Regions from separate parts of the Burkholderia savannae genome, predicted to be linked through region 1. Evidence: predicted binding sites of a transcription regulator. Region 1 holds the regulator's gene; each other region holds the start of a gene.
What was found. Region 1 encodes FNR, which switches genes on or off when oxygen is low (the NO sensors DNR and NnrR bind a similar motif). Its sites were predicted from a motif close to TTGATNNNNATCAA; they were not measured.

Region 1 (7,252 bases):
TTCGACAGCCGGCCCGCCGGCAATCATCCGCAGTTTGCGCTGCGCTCGGGCTATACCGTCGTCGACAAGGGGTTCGACGCCGCCGCGTCGCGCGATGCGCGCGCGGCCGACGAGTTTGCGCCGCCTTATCATCCGCCGCGCCGGCCGGGTCGCATCGTCGAGTTCGCGCCGATTCCGCGTTGATGTCGGTGTTGATGTCGACGTGCATGTCGGCGTTGTCGTTGCGTGCGTGCCGGCGCGTGCTGATGCGTGCCGCTGTTGCGTGCCGCCGATGCGGCATCGGCTCGCAAGCCGGGCGATCGTCACCGCCGCAGGACGGGCGCGCCGTTCGGCCGCGTTCGCATTCGTATGCCAAGAGACCAGCTCGACTGCGCATTCAATCGGGCCGATCGTTTGATTCGGGCGTTTGAATGTGCGCGCAGGCGCGACGCATAGCGTTTTCGCCGGTCGGCGCATGCCGAATCTTTTCGAGATAAGCCGACGCGCACGCAACGGAGTTGCGCTCGCGCGACTTGCAATGCGTAACGAACGGTAAACGTCGCCGATCGCCGCTGCCGCATCGCTTCACCACGCTTCACGAAACGCATGTGCTTCACCGCGAAACGCACATGCGCGCCCTCAGTTGCCGCGCGCGTCGATGCGGCGTCATCGGTTTTCGCGGCATCGGCGAAATCGGTACCGGTACCAGCGTCGATATCGATGTGCGGTTGCCCCGGAAAGCGGTGATAGCGTCGATCCGGATTTCGACAACGGCCGCCGCGCCGCCGGCTGCCGCGCTCGAGCCGACCTGCACGCGGTGCGCGTCGGCGCGGCGCAACCTACGGCGTTGCGACGCGACGCAACGCAACGCATGCGCAACGCCCGAACGCAGGAGGCCGAACCGCGCTGCCCCGCGACGCGAGCCACGCGCATCGCGACGCGCCCGCGCTCAACCGCCCGCCACCCCTTGCGCGTTCACGTACAGCGAATACAAGCCATGGCTCGCCGCCATGAACAGCCGGTTCCTGTGCCGTCCGCCGAAGCAGACGTTCGCGCAACGCTCGGGCAACGCGATGTGCCCGATCGCGTCGCCTTCCGGCGTGAACACGCGCACGCCGTCGAGCTCGTCGGCGCCCATCCCCCAGCCGCACCACAGGTTGCCGTGCGCGTCGACGCGAAAACCGTCGGGCGTCCCCTCCCCCGCATCGATCAGCACGCGTTCGTTGCGCACCGATTTGCCGTCGCTCGCAACATCGTAAGCGCGGATCGTGCGCGGCCGGCCCTTCGATTCGACGACGTAGAGTATCGATTCGTCCGGCGAAAATGCGAGGCCGTTCGGCCCCGGCACGCCGTCGACGACGGCTTCGAGCTCTCTCGTGTGCGGATCGATCCGATAAACGCGCTCGGGCAATTCCGGCTCCTGCTTCTCGCCTTCGTAAAAGCTCTGGATGCCGAAGTCCGGATCGCTGAACCAGATCGAGCCGTCGGACTTCACGATCACGTCGTTCGGCGAATTCAGGCGCCTGCCTTCGAAGCGTTCGGCGAGCACCGTGATCGAGCCGTCGTACTCGGTGCGCGTGACGCGGCGCGTCAGGTGCTCGCAGGTGACGAGCCGCCCCGCGCGATCGCGCGTGTTGCCGTTCGCGTTGTTCGACGGCTGGCGGAACACGCCGACCGCGCCGCTCTGCTCGTCCCAGCGCAGGAGCCGATTGTTCGGGATGTCGCTCCACAGCAAGTAACGCCCGTCGCCGAACCACACCGGCCCCTCGGCCCAGCGCGCGCCCTGAAACAGGCATTCGACGGACGCCGACCGGATGCGCAGCGCGTCGAAACGCGGATCGAGCACGCGCACGGCCGGATCGGGATAGCGCCTGGATTCGATTTCGCGCATCGCGTTCACTCCCTGCCGAGCTGGCCGTCGCGCAAGCGCCAGAGGCCGAGCGGATTCGCGTCGGCGAGCGCGGCCGGCAGCAGCGCCGCGGGCAGGTCCTGATAGCAGACGGGCCGCAGGAAGCGCTCGATCGCGAGCGCGCCGACCGACGTGCTGCGCGAATCCGAGGTCGCCGGGAACGGCCCGCCGTGCACCATCGCGTGCGCAACCTCGACGCCCGTCGGATACCCGTTCGCAACGATGCGGCCCGCCCTGCGCTCGAGCGTCGGCAACAGTTTGCGCGCCAGCTCGACATCGTCGTCTTCGAGATGCAGCGTCGCGCTCAACTGCCCTTCGATGTGCTCGGCGAGCGCGATCATCTCGCCGACGTCGCGACACACGACGACAAGCGACGTCGGCCCGAAGATCTCGGCTTCGAGCCGCGGGTCCTGGGCGAACTGCGTTTGCGTCGTCGTGAACAGCGCGGGCAGCGCGGCGTTGCGCGCGTCGCTGCGCACGCCCTGCGCGACTTCGCTCACGCCCGTCGCCGCACGGCGCGCGGCGACCGCGCTCTCGTACGACGACGCGATGCCCGAGGTCAGCATCGTCTGCGCGCCCTTTTGCGCGAGCGCCTGCGCGGCCGCGTCGACGAACGCCTTCAGGTCCGGCCCGTCGAGCGCGACGACGAGTCCGGGATTCGTGCAGAACTGTCCGACGCCGAGCGTCAGCGATTCGACGAAGCCTTGCGCGATCGTCGCGCCGCGCGCGCGCAACGCGCCGGGCAGCACGAAGAACGGATTGACGCTGCTCATTTCCGCGAAGACCGGAATCGGCTCGCGCCGCCGGGCGGCGACGCCCATCAGCGCGATGCCGCCTCCGCGCGAGCCGGTGAAGCCGACCGCCTTGATCGCCGGATGCGCGACGAGCGCCTCGCCGATCGCGTTGCCCGCGCCGACGACGAGCGAGAACACGCCTTCGTGCAGACCGCAATCGGCGACCGCCTGCCGGATCGCGCGCCCGACGAGCTCCGACGTGCCCAGATGCGCGGGATGCGCCTTCGCGACGACCGGGCAGCCGGCCGCGAACGCCGACGCGGTGTCGCCGCCCGCTACCGAGAACGCGAGCGGAAAATTGCTCGCGCCGAACACGGCGACGGGGCCGACCGGAATCTTCTGCAAGCGCAGATCGGCGCGCGGCAGCGGCTTGCGCTCGGGCTGCGCGGAATCGAGCGTCGCGCTCAGCCAGCGGCCTTCGCGCACCACCGACGCGAAGAACCGCAACTGGCCGACCGTGCGCGCGCGCTCGCCTTCGAGACGCGCGACGGGCAGCGCCGATTCCGCATGCGCGCGTTCGATCAACTGATCGCCGAGCCCGACGATGCGCTCGGCAACCGTTTCGAGAAAGCGCGCGCGCGTCTCGAGCGGCGCCTGGCGAAAGGAATCGAATGCGGCGCTCGCAAGGCGGCACGCGCGATCGACTTCGGCCGCGCCGCCCGCGCCGAACGCCGGCTCGAGCTCGACGTCGTGCGTCGGATCGAATGCGCGCATCGTGCCTTCGGTGCCGCGCACCGCGGTCGCGCCAATCAACATCTCCCCAGTGATCTGCATGCTTCCTCCGGATTGAAAAATCTGCCGAGGGCGGCGGGCGGCGCGATGCCGCGCGCGCCGCCCGCAGGCGAATCGGGTAAATCGGGTGAATCGGACGAGTCAGTGCGATCGGGCGGCTCGACGGGCCGCGCCGATCGGGTACACGCGAATCGCATTATCGTGCCAGACGGCGCGGCGCGCCGCTTCGCTCGAATCGGCGCGCGGACAGGCGGAGCGGGCTGGGCCGGCGGCGAACGAGTCCGGCATGCGAACGCGGGATAGGCCGCGCGCAACGATAAGGCGCGGCACGCCGCCATCGCGGCGAACAAGCGATGCAGCAGGTTCCCGGGGCCGACGTGGCGCGACGGATACGATCCGTTCACATGACGCGAACGGCATCTGCCACGGCGAATCGCGGACATGAGCGCATGCCGCGGAATACACGCGCGTTTTCGGAAATCAACGCTTTCCGGGATTCTCGGCGAACGAGAAGCCGGCCCGAACGAACGCCGACGATCGACGCTCGTCCGCCAAGCGCCGGCGTGAATCGATTTGCGGATACGTCCTGCGCCGGCGGCGCGCCGCCCATCGGCTGCGCGAGCGATAGCGACGGCGACGGCGACGGCGACGACATCCGCGCCGCCGCCGGCATCGCCCGCACCGGCCGGCGATCGGCCCGCTTCGCCGCGGCCGCCGCCCTACCAGCTCGGATTGTTCCTCCCGACTCTGCGCCCGGTACTCGGCCGCGCAAACTTGTAAGGCAGCTCCTGCCGATCGAGATATGCCTGAATCGTCGGCCACTGGGCGTCCGCGAGCAGCATCTCGCAGACATGCGGCACATCGGGCGAAGCGCCGCCCACGCCGATCAGGTCCGGCAGCGCGTACCGGTTGGCGTCTTCGGTCAACACCTCGAGTGCGACATACGGCATGTGTCCTCCTTTTCCGGTTGGACGAAACCGAACGAAACGGGCGGCGGGCGGGCGCGGCGGCCGCGCCCTTGCGCATGCGGCCTCGGCGCTCGCACGCGGCCTTCGTCGATCGTCGTAAGAAATGTCGGGAACGCTCTCGCCCGACGCGTTTCAAACCAGCATCGATTCGCGCCGCTCGGCGAACGTGCCCGGGGCTCGGCCAAGTCTATTACGGCGCCGCGACACGCGACGCGAACCGATCCGGCCGATACGCCGATCGCGCGCAAAAAATCCGCCGCGACCGACGGAATCCTGAAAAGTCCGGCGCCGCGTTTACTTCGCCGCGCCGGATCGCTGCGCATCGAGTTCGCTGCGCCCTGGTCAGTAATCGTTTACTTTGTAAAAAGACGTCGTCAAACCCAACCGGCCGAACGGCCGATCTTTTCTCAACCGCACCACGGAGACATCATGTATCAGCGCATTCTTGTCGCAGTCGACGGCAGCGAAACGGCACGCCACGCATTCGACGCGGCGCTCGGCATCGCCAGGACGAGCGGCGCGGAGCTGCAGCCCTTCTACGTCGTGGAGAACGCCGCGATCTACTACAACGTGCCCGGCTACGATCCGTCGATCCTGCGCACGCAACTGCTTCAGCAGGGCAACGATCTGGCGAAGGAATTCGCGCAGAAGATGCACGAAGCCGGCGTGAAGGGCGCGCTGAAGATCGGCGAGGCGACGTCGCTCGCCGACGTGCCGTCGCTCATCGTCGAAGGCGCGAAAGCGTTCGGCGCGGACTTGCTCGTGCTCGGCACGCATGGCCGCCGCGGTTTCAAGCGGCTCGTGCTCGGCAGCGTCGCCGAACAGTGCGTGCGGCACTCGGCGCTGCCCGTGCTGCTGATCCCGGCCGCCGCGCATCCGGAAGATCGGGAACACTGATCGAACGCAACGGCTGCGATGTTTCGCCGCAACCACGCGTTGCGGCCGAACAAGGAAATCGCACGGGGAGTCGCGGCGTTTTGTCGCTAAACAGGCTTAGCCCACGATGGGACAATGGCTTTACCGATTCAACCTCAGAGTCATCCATCATGCTTACGCCCGTCGCCCGACCCGCCGCCGCCGCGGCTCCCGTCCATGCCACCAGCACGTGGGCGCCGCGCCAGGCCGCACACTGCTCGACGTGCGCGATGCGCCACCTCTGCATGCCCCAGGGGCTCGCGCCCGAAGCGCTCGCGCGCCTCGAATCCGTGATCTGCAGCGCCCGCCCGGTTCGACGCGGCGAGACGCTGTTCCGCGAAGGCGACTCGTTCGACAACCTGTACGCGGTCCGCTCGGGATCGCTGAAAACCATCGCGACGCGCCATGACGGCCGCGAACAGGTCACCGGCCTGCACCTCGCGGGCGAAGCCCTCGGCCTCGACGGCATCTGCGACGACGCGCATCCGCGCACCGCGGTCGCGCTCGAGGACAGCTCGGTCTGCGTGATCCCGTACAGCGCGCTGAAGACGCTGTGCTCGGAAGCCGGCACGATGCAGTTGCGCATGCACAAGCTGATGAGCGAGCAGATCGTTCGCGAAACGTCGCAGACGATGGTGCTCGGCTCGCTGAACGCCGAGGAGCGCGTCGCGGCGTTCCTGCTCGACGTGTCGTCGCGCTACATGAAGCGCGGCTATTCGCCGAACGAATTCAACCTGCGGATGACGCGCGAGGACATCGGCAGCTATCTCGGCATGACGCTCGAGACGGTCAGCCGCACGCTGTCGAAGTTCCACAAGCGCGGCCTGATCGAGATGCAGGGCCGGACGGTGCGCATCGTCGATTTCGACGGCCTGCATCGCCTGTAATCCCGCGCCCGCCGTCGCGCCTTTCCTCGCGCCGAATCAATCCAGAAACTGCGCGGCGCTCGCCTTGAGCGCCGCGCTAAACTCGTCCAGCCAGCCGATCGACAATCGCCAGCTCTGCCAGTAGAGCTCGACGTCGATGCTTCTTCCCTCCGACAAATCGACGAGCTCGCCCGCGGCGATCTGACGCTCGACCATCCGCTCCGGACACATGCCCCAGCCGAGCCCCGCCTCGCACGCGCGCAGGTAGCCCGCGACGTGCGGAATCCAGTGCTGCGGCGGATCGAGATCCACGCGCGTCACGCGCCGGATGAAGCGCGCCTGCAGGCTGTCCTTCGGATTGAACATCACGCACGGCGCGTGCCGCAGCGCGTCGCGGTTGACGCCGTTGCCGAAATAGCGCGCGTGGAACGCGGGCGAGCACACCGCGTGATAGCGCATCCGGCCGAGGCGCGTCGAACGGCAGCCCTGGATCGGCTCGGCGAGCGCCGTCACCGCGCCCTGCACGCTGCCGTCGCGAATCCGCTCGGCGGTGTAGTCCTGATCGTCGATCACGAGATCGAGCAGCGTGCCGCTCTCCGCGCAAAACGGGCCGACCGCATCGACGAACCAGGTCGCGACGCTGTCGTCGTTGACGGCGACGCGCAGCGTCGGCCACGGCCCCGTTGCCGCGCCGGCGAATCCGGGCACGTGCGCCGACAATTCGGCTTCGAGCATGCGCACGCGCTCGGTGTGGCGGCACAGCAGCGCGCCCGACGTCGTCGCGACGCACGGCTGCCCGCGCTTGACGAGCACGCTGCCCACTCGCTCCTCCAGCAGCTTCACGCGCTGCGACACCGCGGAAGGCGACACATTGAGCGCTTTCGCCGCCCGCTCGAACGAGCCGTGGCGGATCACTTCGGCGAGCGCATCGAGCAACGCGTAGTCGATCATCAGTTTTCCTTAATCCGCATTAGATTATTTAGCTTTTCTAATTCCGGCGATCACCGCAGACTAGCGCCTCTCGTTCCATTAGTCCATCGCCTGAATCAGCAACGAACATGAACTGGATCGCTTTTTCCCACGGCGCGA
Region 2 (7,252 bases), 1.3 Mb from region 1:
GAACACGCCATCCGTGCGCCACGAACTGGCCGCCGTCAAGCACGCGGCGCCGTTCGTGTACGGACTCACGAACTACGTCGCCGCGAACTTGAGCGCGAACGTGTTGCTCGCCGTCGGGGCCGCGCCCGCGATCGGCGCGGCGGCCGACTGGTCCGCGCGCTTCGCCGCCGGCGCCGGCGCGCTGTGGATCAACACGGCCGCGCTGATGAGCAGCGGCGCCGACGCGCTGCGCACGGCCGCGCGCGCCGCCGCCGAGGCCGGCACGCGCTGGGTGCTGGACCCAGTCGCGGTCGGCGCGGGGGCGCCTGATTACGACGCGATCGTTCGCGGCCTGCTCGCGTTCAAGCCGACCGTGATCCGCGGCAATGCGAGCGAGCTGATCGCGCTCGCGGGTGGCGCTTCGGCCGGCAAGGGCGTCGACACGACCGCGAGCTCCGAAAGCGCGCTCGCGTTCATCGGCGATCTCGCGCGGCGCAGCGGCGCGATCGTCGCGGTGAGCGGGCCGACCGACTACGTGACGGATGGCGTCGACACGCTCGCCGTTGCGGGCGGCGACGCGCGCTTGACGCGCGTGACGGGGGCCGGGTGCGCGCTCGGTGCGCTGATCGCGGCGCTTCTCGCGCAGCGCGGTGCGCCGCTCGCCGCGGCGGGCGCGGCGCACGCGATCTATGCGATCGCCGCGGAGCGCGCGGCGGATGCGCGCGGCACCGCATCGTTCGCCGTGCGGTTCGTCGACGAATTGTCGCTGCTCGATCCGGCCGAATAACCGTCCGACACCTCGTTTCAAGCGATGCGCACGAGCAGAGGCGCCCGATTTGCGCGCCTTCGCCGAAATCGTTTTCGTCGTTTCCGGAATGGGCGCCGGCGAATCGATCCGCCATCCATGTGCAGCCGTTATCGATCCCGTTCGGCGCGATCGCCGAACCCGCGTCATTAATTTTCCTTTTTTAAACGCTCGAATATTCTGATTTTTCAATTGCGAATGATGGATGCGGGCGCTCGCGCACGAATTTTCTAATTTCGACCGCGTTTGCATATTCCGACATTGCGCCAATGCTTTCGCGGCGCGCCGGGCGCTCGAACAGAGCGAACGCGACCGAGGCAATTTCGATCGGCATCGGCACATTAACGTCTGAGCGGAATCAAAATCTGTCCGCACTCCATCTGCAAATTCACGCCACATCATTTCTACGCGCGGATTTCCGACGCCAAATTAGAAAGACCTGTCTATTTGTAAACAAAATCGCAACGCGGTTAATGATCTGTAATATAAAAGATGGAAAGTAGAAAGACAGACATAGGAGGAGACAGCGCCCATTGATAAGCATACCGAAATACTTGGGCGTCAACCGTGTGAAATCCACGTTCCGAGGGCCGATCATGTTGACTCAGACTTCCAGCCTTTGCGCGCAAGCGCTACGCCAACCGTTCGACAGCACGCTGCCGCTTGCCGAAGTGACGCTGCCGATCCACTCTCCCGGCACGATGACCGGCGACGAGATCTCCGACATGGTCGGGACCTTCAATCGCTATGGTTTCGTGATCCTCGACTGCGAATCGTCGGAAAGGGACAATCTGCTCGCGCTCAAGCCGCTGCTCGGCAACGCCGCGCCGCACAAGCGCGCGGACGGCGACGGCGTCGTGCCGATCAACGCGTTCAAACCGGTCGACGGCCATATCGACTCGTCGCACGAAGCGCATCTGCCGCATACCGACGGGGCATTTTCGGACGCGCCCGAGCGGATCATCACGCTGCAATGCGTGAGGCCGTCGCACCAGGGCGGCCTGTCGACGCTGTCGAGCGCGAAGGCCGCGTACCGTCATATCGTCGATCGCTACGGCAACGTCGCGCCGCTCGCCCGCGCCGACGCGCCGACGATCGAGCGCACGACGCAAAAGAGCACGGCGCCCGTGTTCAAGGCGGAGGACGACGGCTGGTCGATCAAGTTCAGGATGAACGACGGCGCGGCCACGGCGACGCCCGCGGCCGCCGCCGCCGCCGCCGACATGTACGACAGCCTTGCGCGCTTCCTGACCGATCCGGACAACGTGCTGCTGTTTCCGCTCGAGCCCGGGCAGATCCTGATCGGTGACAACACCGCGGTCACCCACGGAAGAACCGGCTATCCGCCCGATCAGCGACGCAACATGCGGCGGCTGAATTTCGACGGTCACGGCGCGCTCGAGCGTCAGCTCGTGTTCGGCTTCGGCGACGATTGACCACCGACGCTCGCCCGCTTCGCGTTTCGAACGCTGCGCGCCGGCCGCCGAGAATGCATCATGCAACGGCCGGCGCGCGGCGTGCCGCATCGTCGGCACATGCCGCCGTCTCTTCGGGATCGTCCGAATGCAAAACGATTTTTCGCTGGTCGTCTTTCCGATCTTCGCGTGCTCGCTGATCGGCCTGCTGTGGGTCAGGCTCAAGCTTCCGATGAACGCGGCGTGCCTGAGCGCGCTCGTATCGAACATCGGCATTCCGTGCCTGCTGCTGTCGTCGCTCGACCGGCCGAACCTGACCGCGCGCGTGCTCGTCCACACGTTCGCGGCGGGCGCCGTCGCCCTCGTGTGCTTCGCGGCGCTCGGCGCGCTCTTCCTGCGCGTGCTGAGGCTGCCGATGCGGCAATACCTGCCGTCGCTGATGCTGCCCAACACGTCGAATCTCGGCCTGCCGGTCGCGCTCTTCGCCTTCGGCGAGCAAGGCCTGCTATATGCGGTCGCGTTCTCCGCGCTCGTGCAGATCGGCCATTTCACGATCGGCGTCTGGTTGCTGTCCGGTCAGGCTTCGTGGAAATCGATCGCCGTCAGTCCGACGATCTGGGCAGTCGTCGCGGCGCTCTTCATGACGCTGAACGGCCTGCATCTGCCCGCGCCGCTCGCGGCGAGCGTGAAGCAGCTCGGCAACATGGCGCCGCCGCTGATGCTGCTGATGCTCGGCGCATCGCTCGCGAACATCCGGCTCGCGGGCCTGCGCCGCGTGGCGGTGCTCGCGGTCGTGCGGGTCGCGGGCGGGCTCGGCGTCGGGCTCGCGCTCGCGTTGCTGCTCGGGCTGCCGAGCGTCGCCGCGGGCGCATTCGTCGTTCATTGCACGATGCCCGTCGCGGTGCTGAGCCATCTGATCGCGCAGCAGTACGACGGCCCGACCGAGGACATCGCCGGCATGATCCTCGTGTCGACCGGGCTTGCGCTCGCCGGGCTGCCGCTGATGCTCGCTTCGACGAAGCTGGTCGTCGGTTAGGCGGCGTTCGTCGAGCGACGTTTGATTTGCCGCTTTCGGCCTGCCGCTTGCTCGCGGCATCCGTTCGCCGACGCCGCAAGCGAGCGCCGTCCGCCGGACGCCGACATGCAAGCGCGACGCCGGTTCCGCAGCGCGCGTCGGATGCGCCGCGCCGCAACCGCCATCGCGCGTCAACGGTGGAGCACGATCACGTCGGCGTCGTCCGCATGTTCGAGCAGCAGCCGGCGCACGCGCGCCTGCCAGAGCTCGCGGAACAACGCGACGTCCTCGGGCTGCGCCGTCATCGCGAGACAGCGCGGCAGCAGATTCGCGATTCGCGGATCGCCCGGCACGCGATCGAGCCGCGCCGACACGCCGACGCTCGCATTCGTATCGACGCGCGTCAAGCGAAGCTGCCCCGGCATCGGTTCGCCGAACGTCAACAGACGGCGGCGGTCGAACCGGCCGCCGATGCCCTTGAACCCGGTATCGAACGTCGCCCCCGTCAGCAGGCCGACGACGTTCGCCACCACGCCCGTCACGCCTTCCGTCGCCGAATCGCGCAACGCGACGCGAATCGCGCCGCGCTCGGCGGGCATGCCGCCGTAGAGCGCGCCGAGCGCCGCGCGCGTCATCAGGTACGCGGACGCGACGGTCGGACACGAATGCCCTGCCAGCTTCACGACGTCCGCGTAGCGGTACTCGATCGCGCCGCCGTCGTGCGCGGCACCGAGGAACGCGGCGAGCGGATCGCGCAACGCGATGCGCGGCGCGGCGTCGAAGAAATCGGGAAATCGGTCGGATGAATGCATGATGGTCTGGATCAGCTTATCGCTTGTTGCGGGCCGCTCGCCGGCTGTCGCGCGCGACGCGCCGAACGCGGTGCGTCGCAGCCGGCGAGCGGGGATGTCGCGACGGCCGGCGCACTGCCCGCGCGACCGCCGGCATAGGTCATTGAACGATGAAATCGATCACGATCGCGCCGGGCTCACGCTGCCGATACTCGATGCCGACCCGCTCGCCATAATGCTGCCGAATCTGTTCGAGGAGCGGGAGCGGATCGTGATCGTTGACGAAGCGCATGGTTTCGCCGGACTGAAGCGCGTCGATCGCGCCGAAGATCGCCGCATGGCGGAATCGCTTCGCGACGCCGCGCGCGTCGAACGGATAGATCGCGGTCGGGGAAAGATGGAGATGCGGCTGCGACATGATTGGAAGTCCTTATCGGATGACGCTCGGATGGAGAAAGCGGCGGCGCGCACGGTGCATTGCAAGACAACCGATGCGCGCCGCTCGACGGCGATGCGTTCGATTCGAATAGATGCATTGTGCGAGCAACTATTCTATGTGCGCGCCCCTGCGCGCACAACGGCGCTTCGATCCGAGCAAAACGTGTGAAGCCGGCCGGTTCGGCATCGCGTTACCGGCGAAACGCCGCGCCGCAGCGGCATGCGCGGCGATTACGCGGCACGACCCCGCCGCCCGCGCGCCGCCTCGCGGCGCTCGAAAAGATTGATTTCGCTCAACGAATGGCGGGGCCGGTGCCGCACAATGACCCGATAGTTGGCGCGCCCAATACATTGATGGAGTCGACGATGCCCACCGATACCTCGAATCCCGCTCCGCTGTCGCTGCCTGGGCGCATTCTCGTCGCGATCGACGCGTCGAAGGCGTCGCAGCGCGCGGTCGACTACCTGAAGCGCGTGGTGCCCGCGGGCGCGGCCGTACGCTTCGTCAGCGTCGTGGACACGCCGCGCGCGTATACGCTGCCGCATACGTTCGCACCGTCCGAGTTTGCGGCGGCGCACACCGAGCTCGTCAACGATGCGTCGAACGTGCTCGGCGACGCGACGACCACATTCGGTCGCACCGACGTCGCGCTCGAAACCGCGATCGTCGACCTCGCGAAGAAAGGCGGCGACGTCGTCGACGCGCTGCTCGACGAAACACGCGACTGGAATGCCGATCTGCTCGTCGTCGGCTCGCATCAGTATCAGGGGTTGCTTCGTTGGGTAGACGGCAGCGTATCCGAGCCGCTGCTCGCGAGGACGGATTGCGCGATTCTTTTCGTGCCCTCCGGCGTCGAATCGGCCGTGCATGCGCCGAAGCGCATCATGTTCGCGACCGACGGCAGCCCGATCGCCGCGCACGCATTGCGCTACGGCGCGCAATTCGCGACGCCCGACACGCATCTGCGCGCGATCTACGTGATCGACCGCGCGGTGCGGCTCACCGATTTCGTGCCGATCCACGTGCTCGAGGACGCGTTCGTCGAGGAAAGCGAGAAGGCGCTGGCCGTCGCGCGCCAGTTGCTCGACGAAGCGCCGGGTCAGTCGAGCATCGCGGTCGTCAGCACCGACCGGACGAGCGACGACGTCGCGCACACGATCGTCCGCGAGGCCGACCGCTGGCCCGCCGATCTGCTCGTGATGGGCACGCACGGCAGGCGCGGCGTGTCGCGCTGGCTGCTCGGCAGCGTCGCGCTGCGCGTCGCGCGGCTCACGCAGATTCCACTGTTGCTCGTGCACGCGCCGGCTGCCTGAGGCGCGTCGACGGCCGGCTGCGCGCACCGGCTGCCGTGCGCTTCGCGGCCAGCGCGGGTCGGCGCGCCGCCGATTCCGGCGCGGCGTGGCGAGCGGCGACACGCGCTTTCGATGCCGCTTTGATTGCGCTTTCGATGCCGCCTCCAGCGGCATCGCGCTGCGGCACCCGGCTAGCGACAGGTGCAAGCGCCGATTGCCGCGAAGCGATTCGCTTCCGTCAATGCGATCGCTTCGTGACGGCCGCGCTATCTTCGTGTCGCCCGCGTCCGCTCCGAAACGACAATACGACAAAACGACGCCCGTCGCCGCGCCGGCAATCAACGCGCCCCGTCGCCGCCCAGCGTGCATCCCCTTCCGGGCGCGGATACGACACGGCATTGAGCATCGACGAATCGGCCGCACAAAAAAAGGCGGCCGAACGCCGCCCGCTCCTTTCACTCAGTTTCCGGACGCCGCTACGCACGCGGCGGCGGCTTGTCCGCAGCGTCGCTCCTTTGCTCGAACTGCACGGCGAGGCCGCCGGGCCGCAGCTTGCTCACGGTGACCCAGAACGGGCTGCCGCCCGGCAGCTCGGACATCGGCACGATCGGCACCTTGTAATAGCGATTCAGCATCATCAGGAACGCGAGCGCGTAGCCGCGCCGGCGCTCCGACGGCGCGATCTCGAGGCTGTGCACGTACAGCCGATCGGTCAATTGCGAAAGGCCGTATATCGCTTCGCCGACGCGCGCGCCGTCCGCATTGCGGATGACGACCGCCCATTTCGCGTGCGTCGCGGCCTCGTTCTCCGCTTCGGCCGCTTTCGTCTCGATCTTGATCGGCGGCAGGCGCCGCAGCTTGCACCAGGCTCGAAAACTCCGCAGTAATCCCATCGACTTCGTGCCTTTCTATTGCGTTGCTCGCTCGGCCGAACCCGGCCGTCGCGGTGAGTGTTCGCGTCTTTCGGGAAACTGGCGAGAGACCGGATCAAGTACAGCTTCAAGCAGGCGCGGCAATTTTTGTATTTTTCGATCCGTGAAGGGTGCGATAAAAAGTGCCTGATTGGAAATCAGCAAAAGACGAGAGCAGCGTAGGATTATGCGCAACAGCCGTAGGAATTCCCCTACAGACGGAATGGATACGTTCGCAGATCGGGCGCGCAGCCCCGCCGGCCTTCGCCGAACGCCGATCGAACGGTTTGAACGTATGTCGATGCGAAGAGGAATCGCCGTGTCGAAGCCCGGCGCGCGATGTCGCGCGGCGCACCGGCCGCCGGCGTGCCGGAATCGATTCGAATCCGAACCCGCACGCGGCCTTGTCTCGCCCGGAGCGCCCGGAGCGCCCGGGTGCGTCGAGGAAGTCGGGGAATCAACGCCCGCCCGGGCGCGCTCGCTCAAGCGCGCCGCGAATCCCGCGCAGCAAGTCGATCGGCCGCGGCGGGCAGCCCGGAATCGTCAGGTCGACCGGCACGAGCTTCTCGACGGGCCCGCACACCGCGTAGCTGTCGGCGAACACG
Region 3 (7,252 bases), 1.0 Mb from region 1:
AGCGCGGCGATCCACATCGGTGATGCAAGCAGCTTTTTCATGATCGTTCTCGCGGAGCAGGCGGGTTGGCGAGGCAAGGTTCGGGCGGCGTCAGAACACGAACCACGCGAGCAGGTACAGCGTGTTGTTGTCGCTCGCGTTTCGGCCGTTGCCGTCGTAGTTGAAGCGCGCTCCGTTGAACTTGAGGAACCATGTGTACTGCAACGACAGCTTCACTTGCGGGAACGGCAGATAGTCGAGCTCCGCGATGACGCCTCGCGAGTCCGGGCTGCCGTTCGCGCTGCCCGTCACGGGCGTCGGCGAGTACAGCCCGGGATCGGTCGTGCCCGTTGTCGAGAAGTACGCGAGCGTCGCGCCGTACTTGCGCTGGTAGTAGTACGAAGCCTTCGCCTTGAACGTGTTGAGACGGTCGGTCGGGTTGGCTGGCGTCGGCCCCGCGCCGATTCCGCCGCTCGGGAAGCTCGCGCTCCAGTTCTGCTTCTCGTGGATGAACGTGAACTGCGTCGTGAACGCGTGCGACAGCGTCAGGTATTGATACTGCGCATCGAGCGCGATGTCGGTGAAGCGGTCGGTCGGCGTCGCGGGCAGCGTGTTGTCCGGATACACGTCGGCAATCAGGCCGAACGTGCCGAGCATCAGCGAGTGCGGGCCCCATTCGCGGTTGTACGCGACGCGCCAGTACGGGTTACCGCCCCGCAGCCGCGTCACGCCGCCCGGCGTGCTGATGTCCTGCCCCGTGCGGAACACCGAGAACATCTGGTCGGCAGTCCGATAGAGGCCGACTTCCGCGTAGATGCTGCGCTGCCAGAATGCGTACGCGGCGAAGCCCGCGACCTGCTGCGCGAGGCCGCCGTCGATCAGCGTGCTCGCCGTCGGCGTGAGCGACACGCTGCTCGACGCGTACGGATAGCCGAATGCCGGCGTGCTGTTCCAGACGTCGGAGACGGTCGGATTGTTGTTGACCGTGACGCCGTAGATGAAGTCGACGTCGTCGCGCGTGAAGTGCCCGGCCGCGCGGATGTCGGTGTTGTCGATGCCGCTGTGGTGCGCGATGCCGTCGTACGTCCATTGCGCGAACGCGCCGACCGGGCCGGCGATGCGCCCGCCGTAGAACAGGCTCGCCTGCTGCAGCACGACGTCCTGATTGCGCACGAAGTCGTAGTTGCGGTTGTCGATCGAGCGGGTATTGGTTTGCGACAGCTGCACCATGCCCGCGAGCGGAATCGTGAACCGGTTCGACAGCGTGTAGCCCGTCAGCTTGAAGAAGCGCCCGAACGGCGTGAGTTCCGGGAAGCTCACGTGGCACGCGACGCAGGCGAGCCCCGTTTGTCTCGCGAACGCCGGAACCGCGGCGGCGTCATTCGACAGGCACAGCACCCCGAACACGCATGCAAGCATGGCGGTAAGGCCGCGACGGATGCGATTGAACATACCGCCCCCTTCTTGTTTGTCGTCAGGGCTCGTGTATCCGGTTTCCGTTGAGAAACCGCCTTTTTCCAACGCATTGAAGCCGGTGTTTCCACTGATATCCGCTGCGGTCCTTCTCGTTTATTTCAATATCGTTCTGACTTCATCAAACGTGTCGCACCGCTAACGATCCATCTTTCGTCGCGACCGATGTCGATGATTCGAGTCTATGATCGCCACAATTGCGAAAATTGACTTGGATCAGCAACGAAGAGGGGGCGTCGCGCGTGCCGAACGGAACGCGATGCTCCGTTCGGCGCGCGAGCGGCTACTTGCCTTGCAGCAGATCCATGAAGGGCGGGAATGTCAGCAGGATGCCGAGCGCGAGCAGCACGAAGGCGACGGTCGTGACGCGGCCGAGCGCGACCGACGCCGCGTTCCATCGGCGCGACAGCGCCGCCCATGACAGCAGCCAGACGACGATCGCACTCGTCGTCACGCCCGAAAGCGGCCCGGTGGGCGTGTAGAACGTGAAGAAATGCGCAACTGAGCGGAACGCGTCGCCGGCGAGCGCAAAGAGCCCGACGGCGAAGCAGCCGATGCCGGCCGCGAGAATGGCGGCGGCGGCCGGGCCGTTCGGCAGCACTTCGGCGGCGGCGGGCGCGCTTGTTCGCGGCGAAGCGTTTGTCGGCTCGCTTGCTACGGATGACTGATTATGCGCCGTATCGGCGGCATGTTGCGCGGCGGTGTGCGGATGAGAGGCATGCATTTTCATTCTCCCGTCATGAGGTGGATGGCGGCGCCGCCGCGGACCGGCGCGTACTTGTTCAGGAATGCGCCGAACGCACCCGCGACGCCCGTCGCGACGAACGCGACGACGGTGAACGCCAGCACCGCGTTGCGAATCTGGCGTTGCTTGCCGAGCGCCGCGCCGTACTTGCCGAACACGTAGGCGACCATCGTCATCGCGATCGGCGCGAGCCACGCGACGTGCTCCTTCCATTCCATCCCGAGGCTGTGCCAGCCCGACGTGTCGCGGCTCGACATCAACAGGCGCTGCGGGTAGTTCGCGAGATCGGTCAGGCCGGCGGGCGGCACCGCGCGATACCACGGATAGACGATGTATGCGCCGGAGAACACGGTTGCCCACGCGAGGATCACCATCGCGGACAGATAGATCATCAACAGCCGATGTTCACGCGGCGCGGGCACGGCGGGCGCGCCCGGCGACGACGTGCGATAGAGCTCGGCGATCGCACCGGAAAACGCAAGCATGAACAACGCGCCGAATCCCATTCCGTGCAGCACCGTCAGCAGGTCTCTCAATGAAATTTCCATCATGGCCTCCGTTCATGTGGCGGGTTTCGCCTTTCATCGTGTTGGATGGCGGGCTTGCTGCGTTGAGACAGATCAATCGAAATGACGTGGCGAGTATTTATTCGAGATGCGAAATGAATTCGAAAACGATTCAAAGATTGCGAGTCGGCTATTTGTCAGACGGAGTCGTCTGACAAAAATGGTCGAATGAAATGATAGGATGAATCGGCGGAAAAGATAAAGGTGAGGCGAATGCATGTTGCCGTTCGGGACCGAAGCGCATCGCGCGTTCGCGAAGGCGTTGCGTTCGGCGCGTCGACCACGCGCGGCATTTACCTGTTGCATACGTTTCGCTTGCGGCAATCGCGAGATCTCGGCCGAAACGATTCTCGTTCTTTGAAGTCCATTGCGAAGCGCATCGCGGATGCGGCGGGAAAGCCGCATTGAAGCCGAGGCAAAGACATCGGCGCCGACCGTTCCGATTTTTTGCATATCGGCGTGCTTTGATATAGCCTTCCGACAAGTCGTCATCCGCATTAACTAGACCAACTCGAGATGTCGCCGCCATAAAGGGGGGGCGTCATGCCGTTCGCTTAGTCGATCAGATCGGCGTTCGCGCTTTCGCGGTTTTTCCGATTCCTGCGTTTCCTTCGAAACAGACGGCCGTCGCCGCGCGGCCGGAAGACTGTTTTGTCCCGACGATTCGCCGAATCGTCGACGCAATTCCCGCCGCGCCAGGCAGTTTCCTTCGACGTCTATTTTCGATGGCAAGGAAGGGGGCAACATGAACTGCACGCGTTCAAGAAAAAACAACGAGCTTGCCAAGCTCGTGCCGTCGATGGGCGTGTTCGTCGCGCTCGTCGGCGCCGGCATCGTTCAGGCGCACGCGGCCTGCACCCCGGCGGGCACCACCGTCACCTGCTCGGGGGCGGCCAATCCGCTCGCGCCGAGCTATTCGAACAGCGGCAACAATCTCAACGTGACGGTCGACAGCGGCGCGAGCCTGGGCGTGCTGCTCGGCATCGGCGGCACCGCGCTGTCGCTCACGGGCAGCGGCGTTTCGCTGACCAACAACGGCACGATCGATCCGACCGTGCTCGGCTCGGGGCTCGGCATCCTGTCGAGCGGCACCGTCGTCGGCAACGCGTCGCCGAGCACGACCAACGTCACGAACAACGGCACGATGAACGGCACGACAGGCGTGTCGATCAGCGGGCTGACCGGCATGGCGCTCGCGGTCCAGAACGGCACGGGCGGCGTGTCGAACATCACGAACACCGGGACGATCGGCTCGACGCCGCTCGTCGGCGCGACGCTGCTCGGCCCGGATTCGCCCGTGGTCGCCGCGTACGGCGGCGGCCAGGTCAATTTCAACAACAGCGGCACGATCACCGGCCGCGTCGCGTTCCAGCCGAACGGCGCCGCCGGGCAGGGCAACACGTTCGTCAACTCGGGGACGATCGACGGCAGCGTGTCGATGGGCGCGAACAGCACGAACACGTTCACCGCGATGACGGGCTCGACGGTCAGCGCGGCGGGCGGCACCGGGGTGGCGCTGAACATCGGCGTCGGCTCGCTCACGCTCGGCTTCGCGGCGACGGGCATCGTCGACGGCGGCGCGGGCGGCAACAACACGCTCTTGTTGCAGCAGGCCGCGGGCGGCCCCGCGAGCGGCACGATCGCCGTCAACAACTACATCAACTTCAATCATCTCGACGTGACGAGCGGCGCGTGGACGATCAACGGCGCGTCGAGCGCGCAGGACGCGACGCTGTCGGGCGGCGTCGCGATCATCGGCAACAACGCGTCGCTCGGCACGGGCACGATCGCCGGCAACGGCGGCGCGCTGCAGGCGGGCGCCGCGGGGCTCGGCGTGAGCAACAACGTGACGCTCGGCGCGGGCGGCCTGACGGTGCAGGGCGCGACGGGGCTCACGCTGTCGGGCGCGATCTCGGGCGGCGGCGCGTTGACGAAGAACGGCGGCGGCACGCTGACGCTCACGGGCGCGGACACGTACACGGGCGGCACGACGATCAATGCGGGCACGCTTGCCTTGGGCGCGGGCGGCAGCCTCGCGGCGGCGGGCTCGGTGAATCTTGCCGGCGCGGGCGTGGGCTTCGACATTAGCGGCGCGACGGGCAGCCAGACGATCGGCGGCCTGTCCGGTGTCGCCGGAACGACGGTCGCGCTCGGCGGCAACGGGCTGACGCTCGCGGGCAGCGGCGGCACGACGTTCGGCGGGACGATCGGCGGCACCGGCGGCCTGACGCTCGCCGGCACCGGCACGCAGGCGCTGACCGGCAGCAACACGTATTCGGGCGGCACGACGCTCGCGGGCGGCACGGTCGCGCTCGGCGGCAGCGGCGCGCTCGGCACGGGGGCGGTGACGGTCGCCGCGCCGACGACGATCGCCGCGACGGCCGCCGTGAACCTGTCGAACGCGGTCGCGCTCAACTCGACCGCGACGATCGGCGGCACGCGGAGCCTGACGCTGTCGGGCCCCGTGTCGGGGGCGGGCGGCCTCGTGATGAACGGCTCGTCGACGCTCACGCTCGTCGGCGCGAACACGTACGCGGGCGGCACGACGGTCGACGCGGGCACGGTCGTCGTCGGCAACGGCGGCGCGCTCGGCACGGGCGGCCTCACGGTGAACGGCGGCAGCGTGTCGCTCGGCGGCTCGAACGTGACGCTGCCGACGCTGAACGGCGCGGCGGGCGGCACGATCGACACCGGCGCCGGCAGCCTCGCCGTGACGGGCGGCGGCAGCTTCGGCGGCGCGCTGACGGGCGGCGGCTCGCTCGCGGTGTCGGGCGGCGCGCCGCTCACGCTGACGGGCGCGAACACGTTCACGGGCGGCACGACGATCGCGAGCGGCGGCACGCTGCAGATCGGCAACGGCGGAACGACGGGCAGCCTCGCGGGCAACGTCGCCGACAACGGCGCGCTCGTCTTCGACGAAGCGGCCAACGTCACGTACGGTGGCGCGATTTCCGGGTCGGGCTCGCTCACGCAGGCGGGCAGCGGCGTGCTGACGCTGACGGGCGCGAGCACGCTCGCCGGGCCGACGACGGTCGCGGCGGGCACGCTCGCCGTCGACGGCTCGCTCGCGAATTCGACGGTGAGTGTGCGCAACGGCGCGACGGTGACGGGCACGGGCACGCTCGGCGGGCTCGTGGTCGCGAGCGGCGGCACCGCGTCGCTGCCGCAGCCGGGGCAGGTGCTCAACGTGGCGGGCAACGTGACGTTCCAGGCGGGCTCGACGCTGCAGGTCGCCGCGAATCCGCAGCAAAGCGGCAGCCTCGCGGCGACGGGCTCGGCGACGCTGAACGGCGGCACCGTGCAGGTGCTCGCGAGCCAGGCGAACTATCAGGCGAACACGACCTACACGATCCTGAGCGCTGGCGCGGGCGTGCAAGGCCAGTTCGCCGGCGTGAACGCGACGTACGCGTTCGTCACGCCGACGCTCGCCTACGACGCGAACCACGTGTTCCTGCGGCTCGCGCCGAACGCGACGCCGTTCACGTCGGTTGCGGCGACGCAGAACCAGACGGCCGCCGCGGGCGCGCTCGGCACGCTCGGCGCGGGCAATCCGCTGTTCGACACCGTGCTCGTCACCGATGCGCCGACCGCGCGCAGCGCGTTTTCGCAGCTCGACGGCGAACTGCAGGCGAGCATGAAGAGCATGTTGTTGACCGACAGCCGCTACGTGCGCGACGCGGTGACGGACCGTGTGCGCCAGGGGCTCGCGCCGGGCTCGGGGCCGCTCGCGGCGCTGTCGTCGGGCGGGGCCGCGCTGTGCGACGACGCGGGCGGCGGCGCGCCGCGCCAGGACGCGACGCCGCCCGAGCGGCGGCTCGGCTCGCGCGAAAGCTGCGTCGGCGGCACGCCGTATCGGCCGGTGGTCTGGGGGCAGGCGTTCGGCGGCCGCAGCCGGCTCGCGAGCGACGGCAATGCGTCGACGCTCAACCGCAGCATGACGGGCTTCATCGCCGGTGCGGACGTCGCGCTGAACGACCGCTGGCGCGCGGGCGCCGCGGCGGGCCTCACGCACAGCTCGCTCGACAACGACCTGAATTCGTCGGCCTCGCTGAACAGCTACTACGTCGCGCTCTACGGCGGCGCACAGTACGGCGCGTGGGGCGTGCGCGGGGGCGCGGTGTACACGTGGTACCGGATCGACACGGACCGCTCGCCCGCGTTCGCCGCCTTCCGCGATCACGATTCGGCCGGCTACGACGCGAATTCGGGCCAAGTGTTCGGCGAGGTGGGCTATGCGATTCCGGTGGGACGCTTCGCGCTCGAGCCGTTCGCGGGGCTCGCGTACGTGAGCCTGCATACCGACGGCTATCAGGAGAGCGGCGGCGCGGCCGCGCTGAAGGGCGACGCGGACACGAGCAACGTCGCGTTCTCGACGCTCGGCGTGCGCGCGGCGACGGAGCTCGGCGTGCTCGCGAAGGGCACGCTGAGCGCGCGCGCGATGGCCGGCTGGCGGCACGCGTTCGGCAGCGCGCGGCCGACGTCGACGCTC

Region 2: a site for FNR is predicted at 4,727-4,740, ahead of WS78_RS24070 (universal stress protein). Genes of this name have one in related genera too.
Region 3: a site for FNR is predicted at 1,659-1,672, ahead of WS78_RS26770 (cytochrome C). Genes of this name have one in related genera too.

What each region holds. Positions count from the first base shown of each region.
Region 1 is NZ_CP013418.1:2,261,919-2,269,170, reverse strand. Features, by position in the region: gene WS78_RS31075 (DUF3005 domain-containing protein) at 1-183, shown strand, start outside; gene WS78_RS31065 (SMP-30/gluconolactonase/LRE family protein) at 929-1,870, opposite strand; gene WS78_RS31060 (aldehyde dehydrogenase (NADP(+))) at 1,876-3,456, opposite strand; gene WS78_RS31050 (hypothetical protein) at 4,134-4,364, opposite strand; gene WS78_RS31045 (universal stress protein) at 4,812-5,279, shown strand; gene fnr (fumarate/nitrate reduction transcriptional regulator Fnr) at 5,429-6,184, shown strand; gene WS78_RS31035 (LysR family transcriptional regulator ArgP) at 6,221-7,114, opposite strand; gene WS78_RS31030 (LysE/ArgO family amino acid transporter) at 7,222-7,252, shown strand, end outside.
Region 2 is NZ_CP013418.1:694,740-701,991, reverse strand. Features, by position in the region: gene WS78_RS24095 (hydroxyethylthiazole kinase) at 1-766, shown strand, start outside; gene WS78_RS36255 (hypothetical protein) at 948-1,118, opposite strand; gene WS78_RS24090 (TauD/TfdA family dioxygenase) at 1,381-2,220, shown strand; gene WS78_RS24085 (AEC family transporter) at 2,348-3,235, shown strand; gene WS78_RS24080 (hypothetical protein) at 3,406-4,026, opposite strand; gene WS78_RS24075 (DUF2249 domain-containing protein) at 4,166-4,423, opposite strand; gene WS78_RS24070 (universal stress protein) at 4,798-5,757, shown strand; gene WS78_RS24065 (hypothetical protein) at 6,213-6,629, opposite strand; gene WS78_RS24060 (NADH-quinone oxidoreductase subunit B family protein) at 7,105-7,252, opposite strand, start outside.
Region 3 is NZ_CP013418.1:1,266,086-1,273,337, reverse strand. Features, by position in the region: gene WS78_RS26775 (c-type cytochrome) at 1-41, opposite strand, end outside; gene WS78_RS26770 (cytochrome C) at 91-1,431, opposite strand; gene WS78_RS26765 (hypothetical protein) at 1,736-2,182, opposite strand; gene WS78_RS26760 (hypothetical protein) at 2,179-2,745, opposite strand; gene WS78_RS36390 (hypothetical protein) at 2,818-3,216, opposite strand; gene WS78_RS26750 (autotransporter outer membrane beta-barrel domain-containing protein) at 3,509-7,252, shown strand, end outside.